Regions from separate parts of the Thalassolituus hydrocarboniclasticus genome, predicted to be linked through region 3. Evidence: predicted binding sites of a transcription regulator. Region 3 holds the regulator's gene; each other region holds the start of a gene.
What was found. Region 3 encodes FNR, which switches genes on or off when oxygen is low (the NO sensors DNR and NnrR bind a similar motif). Its sites were predicted from a motif close to TTGATNTANATCAA; they were not measured.

Region 1 (6,143 bases), 170 kb from region 3:
AAACGTTCGGCGGTTTTCTTGCCGACACCGGGAAGCTTGGTCAGCGCTGTGACATCTTCGTTATGCACACAGACGGCAAAGGCGTTGACATCCATACCGGATAAAATCGCCAGCGCCAGCTTAGGCCCGACACCGCTGACTTTAATCAGGGTACGGAACAGCGTGCGCTGACTCTTATCACTGAAGCCATATAACTGGTGCGCATCTTCGCGGATGGCAAGGTGGGTATACAGCACCGCCTCGGTGCCGGTTTTGCCAAGCATGGCAAAGGTGGAAATCGGCGCCTGAATCTCATAGCCCACGCCGTTGACGTCAAGAAGCAGCTCCGGAGCCTGCTTCTCAAGAATAACGCCCTGTAATCGTCCGATCATGATTGCGTTCTGACTGCATAACTGGAAAGCGGCCTAGCCTACCAGCATGGCCGGGGCGGCTCAATGGAAGGTAGTGGCAGAGACGCTAACGCATCCGTCCGCGGGTAACACCTTTCACTCCGGCCTGAGCCATCAGACTGGCGCTGGTATGGGCATGGCAGATGGCAATGGCCAGCGCATCCGCGGCATCCGCCTGCGGGATGCCCGGCAGCTTTAACAGGTACTGCACCATATGCTGAACCTGCTCTTTCGCCGCGCCACCTTTACCGACAACCGCCTGTTTAATGGTACGCGGGGCATATTCTGCTACCGGCAAGCCCTGCTGTACCGCCGCCACAATGGCCACCCCACGGGCCTGACCCAGTTTTAATGCGGAGTCGGCATTTTTGCCCATAAACACCTGCTCGATGGCAAATTGCTCTGGCTGGTAGGTACTGATTAATTCACTGACGCCGTCGTAAATTTTCTTCAGCCGCCCGGGCAATTCGCCCTCGCCGGTACGGATACAACCACTGACGACGTATTCAATTTTCTGGCCCGTACGGCGGATCACACCAAAACCGGTAATGCGTGATCCCGGGTCAATACCAAGAATAATCATGGGACTTTTACAGGCGCCTGTTTTTTCAGCGGAGTCTGACTTTGAAGAGCGTCTTGCGGGGTAAAGGTCCATTCACGGCCACTGACCTGATCGGTCACCGTCAGATGCTGCCAGCCCGCCGGAAGAATAACCTGCAGACAAGGTGAGGTAATCACCTGTGCGTATTTCCTGTCCGGGTCGGGATAGCGCTCACGGAAGATCAGCTGGTAATCGCCGTCATCCTGTTGCTGCCCCACCAGATCGATACCATAACCGGCGTGCGGACGTTCACCCAGAGCAATGGTCAGGGCATTGAAACGCAGGCTGACACCTTCAGGAGCAGCACACTGGTCCATGGTGCTAAGTGGCAGACTGAGCGGCATTACCGTGGTGCAGGCACTCAGCACCATCGTCAGGCCAGCCACAAGCAGGGAGTGGTTGAATAAATGACGCATTATGATCCGTCCTCCGTAACCGTTGCATTCGCGGGGCAAAAATAAAGATGAGCGCAGTATACACAAAACCCCCGCTGCAGAGACTGCAACGGGGGTTTTGTCAGTGGCACTCAGCCGGTTTAAGCGGCGCGGAGCTTACCCCGCACGGAAAACCAGCTGATCGTTGTCAACATCGGCAACGATGGTGGTACCCGGCAGGAATTTACCCGCCAGAATATCCTGCGCCAGCGGGTTTTCGATCCAGCGCTGAATCGCACGTTTTAAAGGCCGTGCGCCAAACACCGGGTCGTAACCCACATCCACCAGCTTGCTGATGGCCGCGTCGCTCATTTCAAACGCCAGATCGCGTTCTTTCAGACGGCCGCGCAGAAGATCCAGCTGAATATCAGCAATGCCGCGGATCTGATCTTTCAGCAGCGGATGGAATACCACCGCCTCATCAATCCGGTTAATAAATTCCGGACGGAAGTGGCTGCCGACAATATCCATCACCGCCTCGCGCATTTCCTCGTACGGCTTATCGGCAAACATGGTCTGGATCACATCCGAGCCCAGGTTCGAGGTCATCACCAGTACGGTGTTTTTAAAGTCGACCCGGCGTCCCTGACCGTCGGTCAGCTGACCATCATCCAGCACCTGCAGCAGAATGTTGAACACATCCGGATGCGCCTTTTCCACTTCATCGAGCAAAATCACCGAATAAGGTTTACGCCGCACGGCTTCGGTCAGCAGGCCACCCTCTTCGTAACCAACATAACCCGGAGGCGCACCGATTAAGCGGGCCACGGAGTGTTTCTCCATATATTCCGACATATCGATGCGCACCATGGCGTCTCTGCTGTCGAACAGGAAGGTCGCCAGCGCCTTACAGAGTTCGGTTTTACCGACACCGGTTGGCCCTAAGAACAGGAACGAACCATTCGGCCGGTTCGGGTCAGACAACCCGGCACGGGAACGGCGCACCGCGTTCGATACTGCAGCAATAGCCTGATCCTGCCCCACCACCGAGTCGTGCAGCACCTCTTCCATGCGCAGCAGTTTTTCACGCTCGCCTTCCAGCATCTTGGTCACCGGCACACCGGTCCATTTTGATACCACTTCAGCAATTTCGTCTTCGGTCACTTTATTGCGCAGCAGGGTAAATTCCTGCTTACCGGAGGTTTCTGCCTCGGCGGCTGTGGCAAGCTGCTTTTCCAGCTCCGGTATACGGCCGTACTGCAGTTCCGACATACGCTGCAGATCGCCGGCACGGCGCGCCGCTTCCATCTCGATTTTCGCCTGTTCCAGCTGTTCTTTCGATTTGCTGGCACCTTCAAGCAGGGCTTTTTCTTTCTTCCACACTTCTTCCAGCTCGACGTAAGCACGTCCGGCCTTGTTGATCTCTTCATTGAGATCGCTCAGGCGTTTTTTCGCTGCTTCGTCTTTTTCTTTACGCAGTGCTTCACGTTCGATTTTCAGCTGAATCAGGCGCCGTTCGAGCTTGTCCATTTCCTGTGGTTTGGAGTCGATTTCCATACGGATAACCGATGCCGCCTCATCCACCAGGTCGATGGCTTTATCTGGCAGGCGACGATCTGGAATATAGCGCTGCGACAGTTTGGCCGCGGCGATAATCGCGCTGTCGGTAATCTGCACACCGTGGTGCACTTCGTAGCGTTCTTTTAAACCACGCAGAATGGCAATGGAGTCTTCCACGCTCGGCTCATCAACAATCACTTTCTGGAAACGACGCTCCAGTGCCGCGTCTTTTTCAATAAATTCGCGGTATTCATCCAGTGTGGTTGCGCCCACGCAGTGCAGCTCACCACGGGCCAGCGCCGGTTTCAGCATATTGCCGGCATCCATAGCGCCATCGCCCTTACCGGCACCGACCATGGTATGCAATTCATCGACAAACAGAATGATGCTGCCTTCGGCCTTGGTGACGTCTTTTAAAACGGCTTTTAAGCGTTCTTCGAACTCACCACGGTATTTGGCACCGGCCACCAGCGAACCCATATCCAGCGACAGGATGCGCTTATGCTTCAGGTTTTCCGGCACTTCACCATTAACGATACGCTGCGCCAGACCTTCCACCACCGCGGTTTTACCCACGCCCGGAGGTCCGATTAACACCGGGTTATTTTTCGTACGGCGCTGCAGCACCTGAATGGTACGGCGGATTTCATCATCACGGCCGATCACCGGGTCCAGTTTGCCCGCTTCGGCACGCTCGGTCAGGTCGATGCAGTATTTATCCAGCGACTGACGGTTATCTTCGGCATTGGCGTCCTGCACACTTTCACCGCCACGCAGTTCGTTAATGGCTTTATTAACGCCGTCTTTATTCAGACCAGCCGCAGCCAGAGCCTTACCTGTGCTGTTTTTATCGTCCAGCGCCACCAGCAGAAAGACTTCGCTCGACACATACTGGTCACCGCGTTTCTGCGCTTCTTTATCCGCCAGGTTGAGCAGACGGCCCAGTTCCGGCGCCAGCTGAATATTGCCATCCGGGCTGCTGACTTTGGGCTGCTCGTCCAGCAGCGCCCGCAGGGCACGGCCAAGCTCAACGACATTGGCACCACAACGGCGCACCACATCTTTAACCGAGCTGCTTGGCTGCTCGAGCAATGCCAACAGTAAGTGGACGGTATCAATCTGATTATGATCCTGCCCCAGCGCCAGACTCTGGCTCTCGGCCAGAGCGTTCTGCAGACTGGTGGTCAACCGATCCATACGCATATTCCAATCTCCTAAATAGACGCTCAGGGCAGCCCCGAGCAGAGTTGATTCATTACCACTTAGATGCGACCAGATTAATTTTTTTCAACACCTTCTAGATTAAATTTAGTAAAACTAATAGAAATTCATCTTGATGCAGCGCAAAGACCCGGCTGCCAAGCGTGTGATCGCGTATAATCGCCAGCCTTCATCCGTATCGTCAGCCTTCATTTATATAGTGGCGCGATTCACCTTTTAAAGCGTAGGACACAAACCAGCCATGACAGCCCCTGCAATGACCGACGCCCTGCGCCGCGGTGCCTTATTTCTGCTGCTGGGTGAAGCCCTGCTGGCATTAATGGGCGCGCTGGTCAAAGACCTGTCGGACGTGCTGTCGACCGAGCAGATTGTGTTCTTCCGTAATATCGCCGGTCTGATCGTACTCGCCCCTTTATTGCTGCGTACTGGCTTAACTGAGCTGAAAACCCGGGTCTGGCACTGGCATTTGCTGCGCGGTCTGGTTGGTGTCAGCGCCATGTACTGTTACTTCTGGGCGCTGGCTCATCTGCCGCTCACCGAAGCCTTTCTGGTGAAGCTTTCGGCGCCGCTGTTTATGCCATTACTGGCACTCTGGTGGCTGAAAGAACCCGCCGGGCGCCACAGTTGGCTGGCGCTGCTGATCGGCTTTGCCGGGGTCAGTGTCATCCTGCAGCCCGGCGCTGAACACCCGGCCATGCTGAGTAATGGCGACAGCTACAACACAGCGCTGCTGATCGGTCTGCTCGGTGCTTTTCTGGCCGCACTGGCCAAGGTGACCATCCGCCGCATGTCGGCTACCGAATCCAGCCAGCGTATTGTGTTTTATTTTGGCCTGACCGCCACACTGGTTTCAGCCCCCGGCGCCCTGCTCAACTGGCAGCCGGTTCCTGACAGTACCTGGCTGTGGCTGCTGGCGCTTGGCGTGGTCGCTACCAGCGGCCAGCTGGCGCTGACCCGCGCCTACCGCATCGCGCCTACCGGCAAGGTCGGTGTTTATGTTTACAGTGCGGTTATTTATGGCGCCCTGATGGGCTGGTGGTTCTGGGGAGAGATTCCGCCGTGGACGACCTGGGCCGGGGCCATTCTGATCGTACTGGCAGGCTTACTGAACCTGTATGCGCCCAAAACCGGCAACAAAAGCTGATTTCGACTGCAGGTGAATGCATGGGGAGAATTCCCGGCACAGGTATAAGGCGCCATTCTCTTAGATATAAGTCTAATTTATGATCAAAACAGGCTTATTATTTCCTCAGAATTAAATATACTGGCCATTCTGATGAATTGCCTAGAATGAATCATTAATTATGTCCCGTATCGACTCATTGCAAACCTTTGTCTCCGTTGTGCGCTCGCGTAACTTTACTTCAGCAGCCGATTCACTGGGAGTGACGCCATCTGCCGTCAGTAAGCAGATCAGCGGTCTGGAAGAACGCCTTGGCGTACGTCTGCTGAACCGTACCACCCGCTCCGTCAGCCCAACCGAAGCCGGACAAATGTTCTACCAGCACTGCGAGAATATTCTTGAGTCGATCACGGAAGCCGAAAAGCTGGTCACCGACTTTGACGTCACGCCACGCGGCCGTTTGCGCATCACTGCGATGTCGAACTTCGGCCGCCGTGAGCTGGCGCGTATGTTTACCGATTTTGCCCAGAAGTACCCGGACATCAGCTTCGACCTGCATATTTCTGACCGCCCGCTGGATATTGTGAAAGAAGGCTACGACTTCGCCCTGCGCCTGGGCTCGCTGGAAGACTCGCGCCTGATTGCCAAACCGGTGGCCGAGCAAAGCATTGTTATCTGTGCGTCAAAAGAATATCTGGAACGCTGGGGCACCCCGGTAAAACTGGAAGACCTCAATAACCATCGCATTCTGATTGTCGCCAACGCCGAATACGCCCGTATCAACTGGCTGCGTCAGTTTGAAAAAGACCATGGTTTCAGCCTGTCGAGCGTCGAACGCAAACTGGCTGTGAATGATATCGACCTGGTATATGAAG
Region 2 (6,143 bases), 1.7 Mb from region 3:
ATAAAACCGATGTTAATGAAGAAGACTTTTTGTCTGACGGTGCTCTTTGGGCTGCCCAGCACAATATGACGCCGCGTCAGCTGGAAGTTCTGCGGCTGGTGAAAAAAGGACTGTCCAACCAGGCGATTGCCGAGCAGTTGTGCCTGAGTGTGGCTACGGTAAAGTCTCATCTCAGCGCTATCTTCCATGCACTGGGGGCTCAGAGCCGTTCTGAGTCCAGTAAAAAAGCACATCAACTGGGCCTCGATTAGGCAAGTATCTATGCAGCGATTATGGTTTAACCAAAATACTGCCACGTCATCTGAATATGAAAATGAGATCCTTGCTGAAAAAATCAGGGTAGTTCGCCGCAATACACCAATGATCCTTCTGGGCAATTTGTTGGGCAGTGTGCCTTTATTAATTGTCTTCTGGGGAGGTGATTATGCAACGCGGGTAATTTGTTGGAGCATTGCTCTTTATATTATGCTTGCGATCCGGATGGTGCATTATCATTATCCGGGCAATACGATCAGTACGCATAAAGAAATATTCCGCTACGGCAGAAATCAGACCTTTCTTATTTTTCTTACCGGCTGCGTATGGGGAGCTGGTGGTGCAGTACTGTTTGATGCAGAGAATATTAATAACCTTGCCTATCTGATACTGACTTTTATCAGCATGATCGCCGGCAGCATGGTGTCACTGTCTTCCCGGCCGTTATCCTACATATTATTTTCCGCTCCGCTGATGTTACCTATGATTCTGAGTATGGTTACCCAGGATCAGGTTATGTATCGCTGGATGGGCTTCGGTGCCGTGGTGTACCTGTTTGCCACTTTTGGTTTCAGCCGGACGGTGCACAGGGTTATCGACAACTCTATTCGTCTTAAATACGCCAACCTTGATCTGATTGCCGATTTGCAGCAGCAGACTGACCGGGCGAACCGGGCCAGTGAGGAAAAGTCGCGCTTTCTTGCATCCGCCAGTCACGACCTGCGTCAGCCGTTGCAGGCGGTCAATCTGTATACCGAGATTCTTGCTGCAAAAGTGAAAGATCCCGAGCAGCAGGCGGATTTGCGTAACATCCGCCAGGGCGTGGGGGCACTTAACGAGCTTCTGGATGCGCTGTTTGATGTCTCGCATCTGGACTCAGGCAACGTGCAGGTCAGGCGTGCCAGTTTTGTTGTTGAAGACATCCTGCGTAAGCTTGAGCGTCAGTTTCAGCTGAAGGCAAGGCTGCAGGGGCTGGAGTTTAATGTTAACTATGGCCGGCATGTCGTTAATTCAGATCCGATTTTGCTGGAAAGGGTTATCACGAATTTGCTGGTTAATGCATTCCGCTATACAGAGCAGGGGCGGATTGATGTCTTTTTTGAAAGTGGCAAGGGTAACGCCCTGCAGGTGCATATACGGGATACCGGTATCGGCATCTCGGCTGAAAATCTGGAAGCCATTTTTCAGGAGTTCTTTCAGGTACAGAATCAGGAGCGTGACCGGCGTCAGGGGTTGGGGCTCGGGCTGGCAATTGTCCGGCGCATTATCAGTTTATTGGGGCATGATATTGAAGTGCGTTCCGAGCTTGGCAGGGGGACTGAATTTATTGTGACTCTGCCGCGCGGCCGGGAAGAAGATTGTCCCTTGCCTGAGTTAAGTCGCGTGGAAGGAAGCGCTAAGGAGGGCAGTCTCAATGGTTTGAGGGTCATGATCGTTGATAACGAAGCGCTGATTCTTGAAGCCATGGATTCGCTGATCGCATCCTGGGGTGCCGAATGTACGGGCTTCCTGACAACGGAAGCCGCCCTGCAGGCTGTCAGGGATGGATATATTCCACAAATGCTGATTGCCGATTACCGTATGCCCGGAAAATACAATGGTTGTCAGCTGGTGGCTGAAATCCGCTCAGTGTTGGCAGACGTACCGGCTCTTATTGTAACCGGTGATACCAGTGACGAAGTGGTGGAGGAATTTCGCCGCGAGCGCCTTGATTATCTGCATAAGCCCATTAAGCCTGCGCAGCTGAGAATGCTTGTGTCGCGCGCACTGAAGCGGGATAGGCAGCCGAATAGGGCTGAGCATGAGGCGGATGAATGCTGACAGTATTGTCAGCCCGTGCTTGCAGGTCAGTCTGTCTGGGCTAGTCTTAGAGCAGTTATTATTCTGCGGACTGACTCTTATGGTTGCTTACTTTCTGGCCGGCATGGTGCTGGCATGCGCGCTCTGTTATGGCGCTTACTTCCTGTTGCAGGCAAAGGTTCTGGATGAAACGCTTACGATGGATGACGGCAAGGGCTATTTTCTGGTAGCCTGCATCCTGATTGGGTTTGTCGTCAGCGTTGCCTGCTTCTATGTTGGCCAGACGCTGGGCTACGACCAGCAGGAAGACACATCGACCATGATGGCACTGTCCATTCTGCTCGATATCATGGTTACCATGCTGACCCTGATTTACGGTCTGGTGAAGTTCCGCGAGCCGGAGCATTACTGACCAAAGTACAGTCGTTACAGATATCTGAACCGCCGTTTGCTGACCGCAAACGGCGGTTTCTTTTACTGTGATGGCGGGCGCCATCCCAGTGCCGGTGCGGGCTTAGCCTTCGTGTCCGGTCGGATCATAATTCATACAGGATTATGACTTGCGGAAGGATCTTCCTTCCTATAGAATGCCGCCCTCTTTTCGAATCAACATGCCCTTAAAGGCGAGAAATTGATGAAAACATACAGCGCGAAACCCGAAACCGTAAAACGTGAGTGGTTTGTAGTTGATGCAGCTGAACAGACGCTGGGTCGCCTGGCCACTGAGGTTGCTCGCCGTCTGAGAGGCAAGCACAAGCCAGAATACACTCCACACGTTGATACCGGCGATTACATCGTTGTTATCAATGCAGACAAAGTTAAAGTTACCGGTAATAAAACCAGTGACAAGATGTACCATCATCACACTGGTTACCCAGGTGGTCTGAAGTCTATTTCTTTCGAGAAACTGATTGACCATAAGCCTGAAATGGTAATCGAACTGGCCGTTAAAGGTATGCTTCCAAAGAATCCTTTAGGTCGTGCCATGTACAAAAAAATGAAAGTTTATGCTGGTAGCGAGCATCCGCATACCGCTCAGCAGCCGCAAGAACTGAAACTGGGATAATATGATGGCAGTCTCTCAATACTATGGTACCGGTCGTCGTAAGACCTCCACAGCTCGTGTGTTCCTGCGTCCTGGTACTGGCAGCATCGTAGTTAATAAGCGTCCTCTGGATGTTTACTTTGGTCGTGAAACCGCTCGTATGGTTGTTCGTCAACCACTCGAACTGACTGAAAACCTGACCAAGTTTGACGTTATCATTAACGTTAACGGTGGTGGTGGTAACGGTCAGGCCGGTGCAATCCGTCACGGTATTACCCGTGCCCTGATGCAATACGACGAAACTCTGCGTCCTTCTCTGCGTGCAGCGGGTTATGTTACCCGTGACGCCCGTGAAGTTGAGCGTAAGAAAGTGGGTCTGCGTAAAGCACGTAAGAAGCCACAATTCTCCAAGCGTTAATTCGCTCGCAGAATACAAAAAGAAGCGTTCATTGGCTTATGTCAATGGACGCTTTTTTTATGCCCAAAACCCCATGTTCTGTGGGTTTTTCAGGTTGTTTCCCCTCCCCAATTTCTTTACTATGTGCGCCGCTCTGTATGCTACGCTGGGTCTGTGCAAAAAATATACAACAGGCTCCTGACCTTGTAGCACAAAAGAATTTTTTTGATGGGAGAAGATGGTAATGAGTCAAGACGGCGTGAATAAGGGTCGGCGTACTCTGCTCGTAGGCGCTACAGCCGGCGTCGGTGCTGTCGGCGCTGGCTTTCTCGCAGTACCCTTCGTGAAATCTTGGTTGCCAAGTGAGAAGGCGAAAGCAGCAGGTGCTCCGGCAAAAGTCGATATCAGCAAAATTGAGCCAGGTGCAATGCTGACCGCCGAATGGCGTGGTAAGCCGGTGTATATTGCACGCCGCACCCAGGAACAGCTGGACAATCTGCCAAACCTGAATGACAACCTGAAAGACCCGGAAAACAGCGTTAAAGAGCAGCAGCCTGCTTACGCCGATAATATTTATCGCTCGCGCAAACCGGAGTTTATTGTCCTGCTGGGTGTGTGTACTCACCTGGGTTGTGCGCCGAAATACTTCGCTGAAGTTAAGCCGGAAACATTCGACGCAAACTGGCAGGGCGGTTGGTTCTGTCCGTGTCACGGCTCCCGTTTTGATTTGTCTGGCCGCGTATTTAACGGCTCACCAGCTGCTACCAACCTGATTGTTCCTCCTTACTCTTTCGAGGACGACAATGTTCTGGTAATCGGTGTTGATGAGGAGAACGCTTAATGAGTAAGCAGCAAAACACCCTGATGGGCTGGATTGATGACCGTCTGCCGGTTACCCAGACCTATGAAAAGCATATGTCCAAGTACTATGCACCGAAGAACTTTAACTTCTGGTACTTCTTCGGCGTACTGTCCATGCTGATGCTGGCTAACCAGATCCTGACCGGTATCTGGCTGACCATGAACTTCGTGCCAAGTGCCGAAGGCGCCTTTGCTTCTGTTGAATACATCATGCGTGATGTTGAGTGGGGCTGGCTGATCCGTTACCTGCACTCCACCGGTGCTACCTTCTTCTTTATTGCCGTTTATCTGCACATGATGCGTGCGATTCTGTACGGTTCATACCAGAAGCCACGCGAGCTGATCTGGATCTTTGGTATGCTGATTTATCTGGCTCTGATGGCGGAAGCTTTCATGGGTTACGTACTGCCATGGGGACAGATGTCTTACTGGGGTGCGCAGGTAATTATCTCTCTGTTCTCAGTTATTCCTTTCGGTATTGGTGATGCTCTGACTGAGTGGATCCGTGGTGACTTCCTGATTTCCGGTGCCACCCTGAACCGCTTCTTCGCTCTGCACGTTATTGCTCTGCCTCTGGTGATCGTGATGCTGGTGGTTCTGCACCTGCTGGCGCTGCACGAAGTGGGTTCTAACAACCCGGATGGCGTTGATATCAAAAAACTGAAAGACGAAAACGGTAAGCCGCTGGATGGTATCCCGTTCCACCCTTACTACACCGTACATGACATGGTGGGTATTGTTGTCTTCCTGATGATCTTCTGCACCGTGCTGTTCTTCTTCCCTGAAGGTAACGGTTTCATGCTGGAGTACGCTAACTTTGAGCCGGCTAACGGCCTGAAAACCCCAGAGCATATTGCTCCTGTATGGTATTTCGGTGCGTTCTACGCGATTCTGCGTGCGGTACCGGATAAGCTGCTGGGTGTTGTTGCCATGGCCGCTGCTATTGCCGTTCTGTTTGTTCTGCCATGGCTGGATCGCAGCCCGGTTAAGAGCTGGCGCTACAAAGGCTGGATCAGCAAAGTGTTTATCGTTGTCTTTGCTGCTGCCTTCGTTGAACTGACCTGGCTTGGTACTCAGCCAGCGAACGACCTGAATACTTTCCTGGCTCGTTTCTGCTCAGTTATTTACTTTGGCTTCTTCCTGCTGATGCCGTTCTACACCCGCATGGAAAAAACCAAACCAGTACCAGAGCGCGTAACCGGGGGCCACTGATAATGAAAAAAGTATTCGCGTTAATTGCAGCATTTATTCCAGCCGTTGCGATGGCTGCAGGGGCCGGAGTTCATCTGGACAAGCACCTGACCGATCTGACCGACACTGCATCCCTGCAGCGTGGTGCACAGACCTTTGCTAACTACTGCATGGGCTGTCACTCACTGGAGCATGCCCGTTTTAACCGTGTTGCCCGCGACCTGGGCATCCCGGAAGAACTGATGCAGGAAAATCTGAACTTTGCCGGCAAGCAGTTCGGTGAGCTGATGACCATTGCCATGCAGAAAGAAGACTCCAAGCGTTGGTTTGGTGCTACTCCTCCGGATCTGACTCTGGTTGCCCGTGTTCGCCGCCCTGATTGGGTATACACCTACATGCGCAGCTTTTATGAAGACCCAAGCCGTCCGTGGGGCGTAAACAACGCTGTATTTAAAGACGTTGGTATGCCGCATGTTCTGGCTGATCTTCAGGGTCGTCAGGTAAAAGGCACCGCACAGGTTGCTGTGGGCTTTGATACCCTGACTGGTCAGGAAATCACCGAAGAGCACGAAGGCGTTCTTTATCTGGCAGAAG
Region 3 (6,143 bases):
AGGCGGTGTTTGATGCTGTTCAGTTTGTGCGAAAACACGCGGTAGCGCCGGCGCAGAAACTGCAGAAATGTGCGCACCCTGGGGATCGTCGATACCAGCATAGACAGACCAAGGATGATCAGGATAATGCCAAGGGGAATCGGCATTGGCGTAATAATAATGCCCAGCAGCAACAGCAGAACACCGGTCACCATTTTAACGCTGCGTCTGATCATGCTGTGCCATCACCCGGTTTTTTATGCCGGAATTAACCGGTTCGTCAGGCAGCTGTCTCTGTGCTGCCGCAGCGCCGTTATTGCAGCCTGCCACGACTCTGTTGCGGATATATGAAATTTTTATACGGGCCAAGGTATGAGTGAACAGGAAAAAAAGCCGCTGCCGAAACGCAGCCATCTGATAACCCCTGAGGGGGAGCAGGCCTTACGCCGGGAATACGATTACCTGTGGCGCACTGAGCGTCCGAAAGTGACGCAGGAGGTCTCTGATGCTGCCAAGCTCGGTGACCGCTCTGAAAATGCCGAATACATCTACGGTAAACGCCGATTACGCCAGATCGACAGTCGCGTCCGTTTCCTGCTGAAGCGTCTGGAGATTCTGACGGTGGTTGACCGGCTGCCGGCCGATCCGCAGAAAGTTTTTTTCGGTGCCTGGCTGGAGCTTGAAGACGATGACGGTGAAATCCATCGCTACCGTCTGGTGGGCGAGGATGAAATTGACCTCAAGCGCGGCTATATCAGCGTTGATGCGCCGCTGGCACGAGGCTTACTGGGTAAGCGGGTCGATGATGAAGTGACCGTGCGCCTGCCGAAAGGAGAGGAAACCTTTTACATCCTTAGCGTGTGTTATCAGCGTCCTGCATGGGATGCCGGCGGCAGTAATCAGGCGGTATTTTCGGCCTGACAGGCAAATGACCACAACAAGCGCTGGCGCAGACCTCTGCTAGGCTTAATGGCAGGAGGATCATTATGAGATCAGCACGCATGATGACGGCTTTGCTGTCGGTTTGTCTGACGTATACAGCTCTGGCCGCCGACGCAGAGATCAATAACCAGCCAGACGCCGAAGGTGAAACCTGGCCCTTTGCCGGCGTTTATAAAATGCCGGTCTGGATTGATCAGGTGCAGCGGGTCTGCCCATGGAAATCGGAAGCCGGTGAGGGTTATATCCGCGTTGTCCGTACTAATTTCAAAGGCCCGCACGGTATTTATCTGCAATGGATCCGCAAAGGCATTGCCGGCAGTGAAACCCAGGCCATTTCAACGGTACGGGTAAAAGAGCTGGAAGAGCAGTATCAGGTCCGTCTGCAAATGCCGCAGCCGGAACTCAGCAGTGCGGCCTGTCACCTGACAGCGCTGGCGGAGTCCATCATTACCGACCGGCGTTATAAGATGGAGTTTATTGTGAAAGGGCCGGGGGATTATCAGCTGCTGGTCACCAGCATGTTGCAAGGCGGTTTATGACCGCCTTTTCTTTTGCCAGCCAAAAAGAGCAGTCAGATCAGTCGATCTGAACCACATCCAGACGGGTAAACAGATGACCTTTGTCCTGCTTATCCTGCAGGGTGACAAAATCAAACAACTGCGTATCACCCAATTGTGACGGCGCCACATTACAGATAGCGGCAAAGATATTCTCACTGCGTCCCGGCTGTTCTCTGTCCCACTGCTCCAGCATCATCTTGATGTTCTGACGCTGCAGGTTTTCCTGTGAGCCACAGAGGTTGCACGGAATGATCGGGAAGCCCCGTGCCTGGGAAAATTTCTCGATGTCTTTTTCTTTGCAATAAGCCAGCGGGCGGATCAGCACGTGTTTCTTATCATCGCTCAGCAGTTTCGGTGGCATAGCCTTGAGTTTGCCGCCATGGAACATATTGAGGAACAGGGTTTCGATAATGTCGTCGCGGTGATGACCAAGGGCAATTTTGTTCGCACCGATGCTTTCGGCAAAGCCGTACAGGGTGCCGCGACGCAGGCGTGAGCACAGACTGCAGGTGGTTTTACCTTCCGGAATGATCTCTTTCACCACGCTGTAGGTATCTTTCTCAACGATGTGATACTCAATGCCCAGTTTGCTCAGGTATTCCGGCAACACATGTTCAGGAAATCCGGGCTGCTTCTGATCCATATTCACCGCCACGATATCAAAGTGAATCGGTGCGCTTTTCTGCAGGCTTAACAGAATGTCGAGCATGGTGTACGAATCTTTACCGCCGGACAGGCAAACCATGACCTTATCGCCGTCTTCGATCATGCGGTAGTCTTCGATGGCCTTGCCGACATTACGGCGCAGGCGCTTCTGCAGTTTGTTGAACTCGAGTTGCTCTTTGCGCTCGGCAGCGGATTCGATCATAAAAACACCCTGAATAATTGCGCCCGCTTTATAGCAGAATGCACCGGGTGAAGGAACCGCCTGCACAGGTCAGGCAGTTAAAAAGGAGAGGTATTCAGGCGTTTTCAGGACCGTGAGCCTGCTCAGGCTGCACGGTCGAGCAGGGCGGTGGCGGCGCCGAAACTGGCGCAGAACTCTTCAATGCTGACGCCGCTGCGCGGATGGTAAAAACGCTTCCATAAACGTGCGAGCTGCTCTGGGGTGGCATCCGCAGGAAGAACAAAATCCTCATTGCGGGCGTAGATAAACCAGGCAATAGCGGTGGCATAAGACAGATTAGTGGTCAGCTCAGCGTGAGGATGACTGAGAAAATCATGCTGGCTGGCCAGGCCGCGCACGGTGCTGGCCAGTTCCGGCTGTTGCGCCAGATAAGCGTCCCATACATGTCGGTGGGTCAGACTGTGAATGCGGTAAATGCCCAGCGCCCGTTGACCGGCGGCTTTGAGGTGCGAGCCAAGAGCCGATTCCTGAGCCGCAGTTGCCAGCAGCAGGGCAGAAGCCATCGGATTGGTTACGCCGATGCGTTGCAGGGTTGGCTGGATGACCCAGCGGGTCAGTTCGTTTGCGCAGATGCCCATAGTCACCTCCATATACGTCATATCGGCTGAATGACGTTGTTTCTGCAATCTTAGATCAGATTATTTTATCTGCTGCGGTTTTATACCAATTGCCAATAGAGCGTTTGGAAACCGGCGCCAGAAAAACCACAACGGTTCAGCCTTTATTCTGGTGAAAGCATTTCCCGTACCAGAGGGCGTCGGGTCAGCAGGCGGGCATAAAAAAACCGGCCAGAGGCCGGTTTTTTAGCTTTTTTGCTGTGCCTGCTCCGGCACTTACTCTTGCGGGTGAGCAGCACACTCTTTTTCGGTATTCAGGCCCGCCAGTTCATACAGCATATCGGCGTCCTGCAGGATCACTTCTTTGCCCTGGGTTTCGATCAGCCCGTTTTTCTGGAAGCGGGTAAACACGCGGCTGATGGTTTCAACCGCCAGGCCCAGATAGTTACTGATATCGACCCGCGACATCGGCAGACGGAAATGACTGGCCGAGAAACCACGACGTGAATAGCGCTGGGAAATATCAATCAGGAAGGAAGCTACGCGCTCTTCGGCGTTCTTCTTGCTGAGCAGCAGCATCATGTTCTGATCATGACGGATTTCGGTGCCCATCGTGCGCATCAGCTGCTTACGCAGATCCGGCAGATCATCGGCCAGACTGTCGAGTTGCTGCAGCGGAATTTCACAGACGGTGGTGGTTTCCAGTGCTTTGGCGGTTAACGGGTAGTTGCCGTTATCGTAGCCGGCCAGGCCGACCAGCTCAGAGGCCAGGTGGAAACCGGTAATCTGTTCTTCGCCATTACTGGCCAGAGTGTAGGTTTTCAGCGCGCCGGTACGCACGGCAAATACAGACTGGAAAGGCTCGCCCTGCTGGAATAACAGCTGGCCTTTCTGAATCGGACGGCCGCGACGGATGATATCGTCGAGGCGCTCCATATCGGAATCGTTCAGAGACAATGGCAGACAAAGCGCATTCAGTGAGCAGGTCTGACAGTGTGGTTGAGTGCCCCGCAGTGGAGCAGGCGCAGCATGTGTCGTTTTCATGACTGATTCCTGAGTGAAACTCCATATACGGAGTATGTAACAAGTGCAGCAGTTGCGGCTATGTTCGGCATTAGCGTGCGATCTGTCAAGAAAGCAACCAGACCGATAGTGCAGTCCACAGTCCGAAGACGATCAGCAGTGTACCGGCAAGCTGACGCACGTGCTGGTTGCTTAATAAAGGGGTCAGTACGCTGGCCGCCAGTGTGCTGGCAAACAACGCCGGCAGGGTACCCAGACCAAAGGCGAACATCGCGGCGGCCCCCAGTAACGGCTGGCCATTGGCTGCCACCCAGCTTAACGTGCTGTAAATCAGGCCGCAGGGCAACCACCCCCAGAGCATGCCCAGCCAGAAACGGTCGAGCGCACGCGGGGATTGCATAAAGCGGCGGGTCAGAGGTTGCAGGTATTTCCAGATGCCCTGTCCCAGCTGTTCAATACGGGTCAGCAGCAGTGACCAGCGGGCGATATACAGACCCATCAGAATCAGCATCAGCGCGGCCAGGCTGCGCAGCGCCAGCATCAGCCACTGATGCTGGCTCTGTAACCACAGGCCCGCGCTGGCAACAAGCAGACCGGCAATGCTGTAACTCAGAATCCGGCCGCCGTTAAACAGCAGGGTGACACGGACACGCTGCGTCCCGGCCTGGCTACCCATAGCGGCGGCGATACCGCCGCACATCACCAGGCAGTGGCTGGAGCCAAACAGGCCCAGCAGGAAGGCGGTCAGCAGCGACAGCGGTTCAATCATGGCTTGTCAGACGGAGTCTGATCGCTGTCGTCATGGTGGCGACTGAGCGGCTCATCGTCATCAAACAGAATACGGTGGGCGGGGGATTCCATATCTTCAAACTGGCCGCTCTTCACCGCCCAGAAAAAGATCAGCACGGCAATGCCGATCAGCAGCAGCGACAGTGGCACCAGCACGTAAATGATATCCATCGATCACACCTCAGAAGATTGGGGAGCTGGCAGGCGGTTCAGGCGCAGGGCATTGGTGACGACCAGCAGCGAACTGAAAGACATACCAATGGCCGCGGCCCAGGGCGGAACAAAGCCTGCGGCTGCCACCGGCAGAGCGATGAGATTGTACAGCAAAGACCAGCTGATGTTCTGCGCAATAATACGGCGGGTTTTCACCGCGCCGTCCAACGCCGTCAGCAGGGTTTCCAGGCGGCCATTGGTGAGCATGGCGTCGGCGTTGGTCTTGGCCAGATCGGTGGCTTCATTAACCGCCAGAGCAATATCAGCACCGGCCAGCACCGGCACATCGTTAATACCGTCACCCACCATCATGACCCGCTCACCGGCCTGCTGCCAGGCGCGCACTGCGGCCAGTTTCTGTTCCGGTGAGACGCCGGTCTGCAGATCTGTGATGCCGAGCGCATTGGCAACGGTCTGGCCTGATGCGCCGGGGTCGCCGGTCAGCAGGGAAACGGCAATGCCACGCTGCTGCAGACCGCTGATGATGGCCGCGGCGTTACGGCGCAGACTGTCGTTCAGGCGTACCCAGGCCAGCGGTTGCTGATCGCTGGCGAGCAACAGCCACTGACCGGCTGCAGCCGGGTCGGGAAGCGCTAAGTCTGCTGCGGGCCAGGCGTAGTCCGCGCGGCCAAAACGCAGGGTCAGACCGTTCCACTGGCCGCAGATTCCCTGACCGGCGGTTTGTTCGGTGTTCTCTACGGCAGCTGCTTTTATGGCACGGAAAGCGCGGGCAATAGGGTGGGTCGAGTGTTTCTCCAGACCGGCGATCAGCGCCAGCACCTGGGTTTCATCCAGATCAGCCAGGGTTTCAACCTGTTCCAGCGTCAGTTTGCCCTGGGTCAGGGTGCCGGTTTTATCGAACACCACGCGGTTAACCTGTGGCAACACCTCAAGCACATGGCCTTTGCTGATCAGCAGGCCGCGTTCGCGCAGGGCTGCCGTGGCGGCCGTCAGTGCGGTCGGCGTAGCCAGTGACAGCGCACAGGGGCAGGTGACAACCAGTACGCTGAGGGCAATAAAGAAGGCGTGCTCATCGCCCTGCAGCCACCAGAACGTAAATACCGAGCTGGAGACAATCAGCACCGCGGCCACGAAATGGCTGGCAATTTTGTCGGCCAGCAGCGCCGCGCGTGGCTTCTCCTGCTGGGCGCGGTCCATCAGGCGCATGATGGT

Region 1: the regulator FNR is predicted to act here: its motif matches at 4,258-4,271, upstream of clpB (ATP-dependent chaperone ClpB).
Region 2: the regulator FNR is predicted to act here: its motif matches at 3,550-3,563, upstream of petA (ubiquinol-cytochrome c reductase iron-sulfur subunit).

What each region holds. Positions count from the first base shown of each region.
Region 1 covers NZ_CP054475.1:2,445,257-2,451,399, forward strand. Annotated here, with positions in the region: gene ruvA (Holliday junction branch migration protein RuvA) at 1-371, opposite strand, end outside; gene ruvC (crossover junction endodeoxyribonuclease RuvC) at 457-972, opposite strand; gene HUF19_RS10870 (protease complex subunit PrcB family protein) at 969-1,406, opposite strand; gene clpB (ATP-dependent chaperone ClpB) at 1,542-4,127, opposite strand; gene HUF19_RS10880 (DMT family transporter) at 4,387-5,289, shown strand; gene HUF19_RS10885 (LysR family transcriptional regulator) at 5,450-6,143, shown strand, end outside.
Region 2 covers NZ_CP054475.1:600,445-606,587, forward strand. Annotated here, with positions in the region: gene HUF19_RS02505 (response regulator transcription factor) at 1-251, shown strand, start outside; gene HUF19_RS02510 (hybrid sensor histidine kinase/response regulator) at 466-2,076, shown strand; gene HUF19_RS02515 (hypothetical protein) at 2,156-2,467, shown strand; gene rplM (50S ribosomal protein L13) at 2,690-3,121, shown strand; gene rpsI (30S ribosomal protein S9) at 3,126-3,518, shown strand; gene petA (ubiquinol-cytochrome c reductase iron-sulfur subunit) at 3,742-4,338, shown strand; gene HUF19_RS02535 (cytochrome b) at 4,338-5,570, shown strand; gene HUF19_RS02540 (cytochrome c1) at 5,573-6,143, shown strand, end outside.
Region 3 covers NZ_CP054475.1:2,278,418-2,284,560, reverse strand. Annotated here, with positions in the region: gene HUF19_RS10035 (PGPGW domain-containing protein) at 1-215, opposite strand, end outside; gene greB (transcription elongation factor GreB) at 352-900, shown strand; gene HUF19_RS10025 (hypothetical protein) at 966-1,460, shown strand; gene ttcA (tRNA 2-thiocytidine(32) synthetase TtcA) at 1,498-2,349, opposite strand; gene HUF19_RS10015 (hypothetical protein) at 2,472-2,966, opposite strand; gene fnr (fumarate/nitrate reduction transcriptional regulator Fnr) at 3,222-3,989, opposite strand; gene HUF19_RS10005 (sulfite exporter TauE/SafE family protein) at 4,075-4,737, opposite strand; gene ccoS (cbb3-type cytochrome oxidase assembly protein CcoS) at 4,734-4,928, opposite strand; gene HUF19_RS09995 (heavy metal translocating P-type ATPase) at 4,932-6,143, opposite strand, start outside.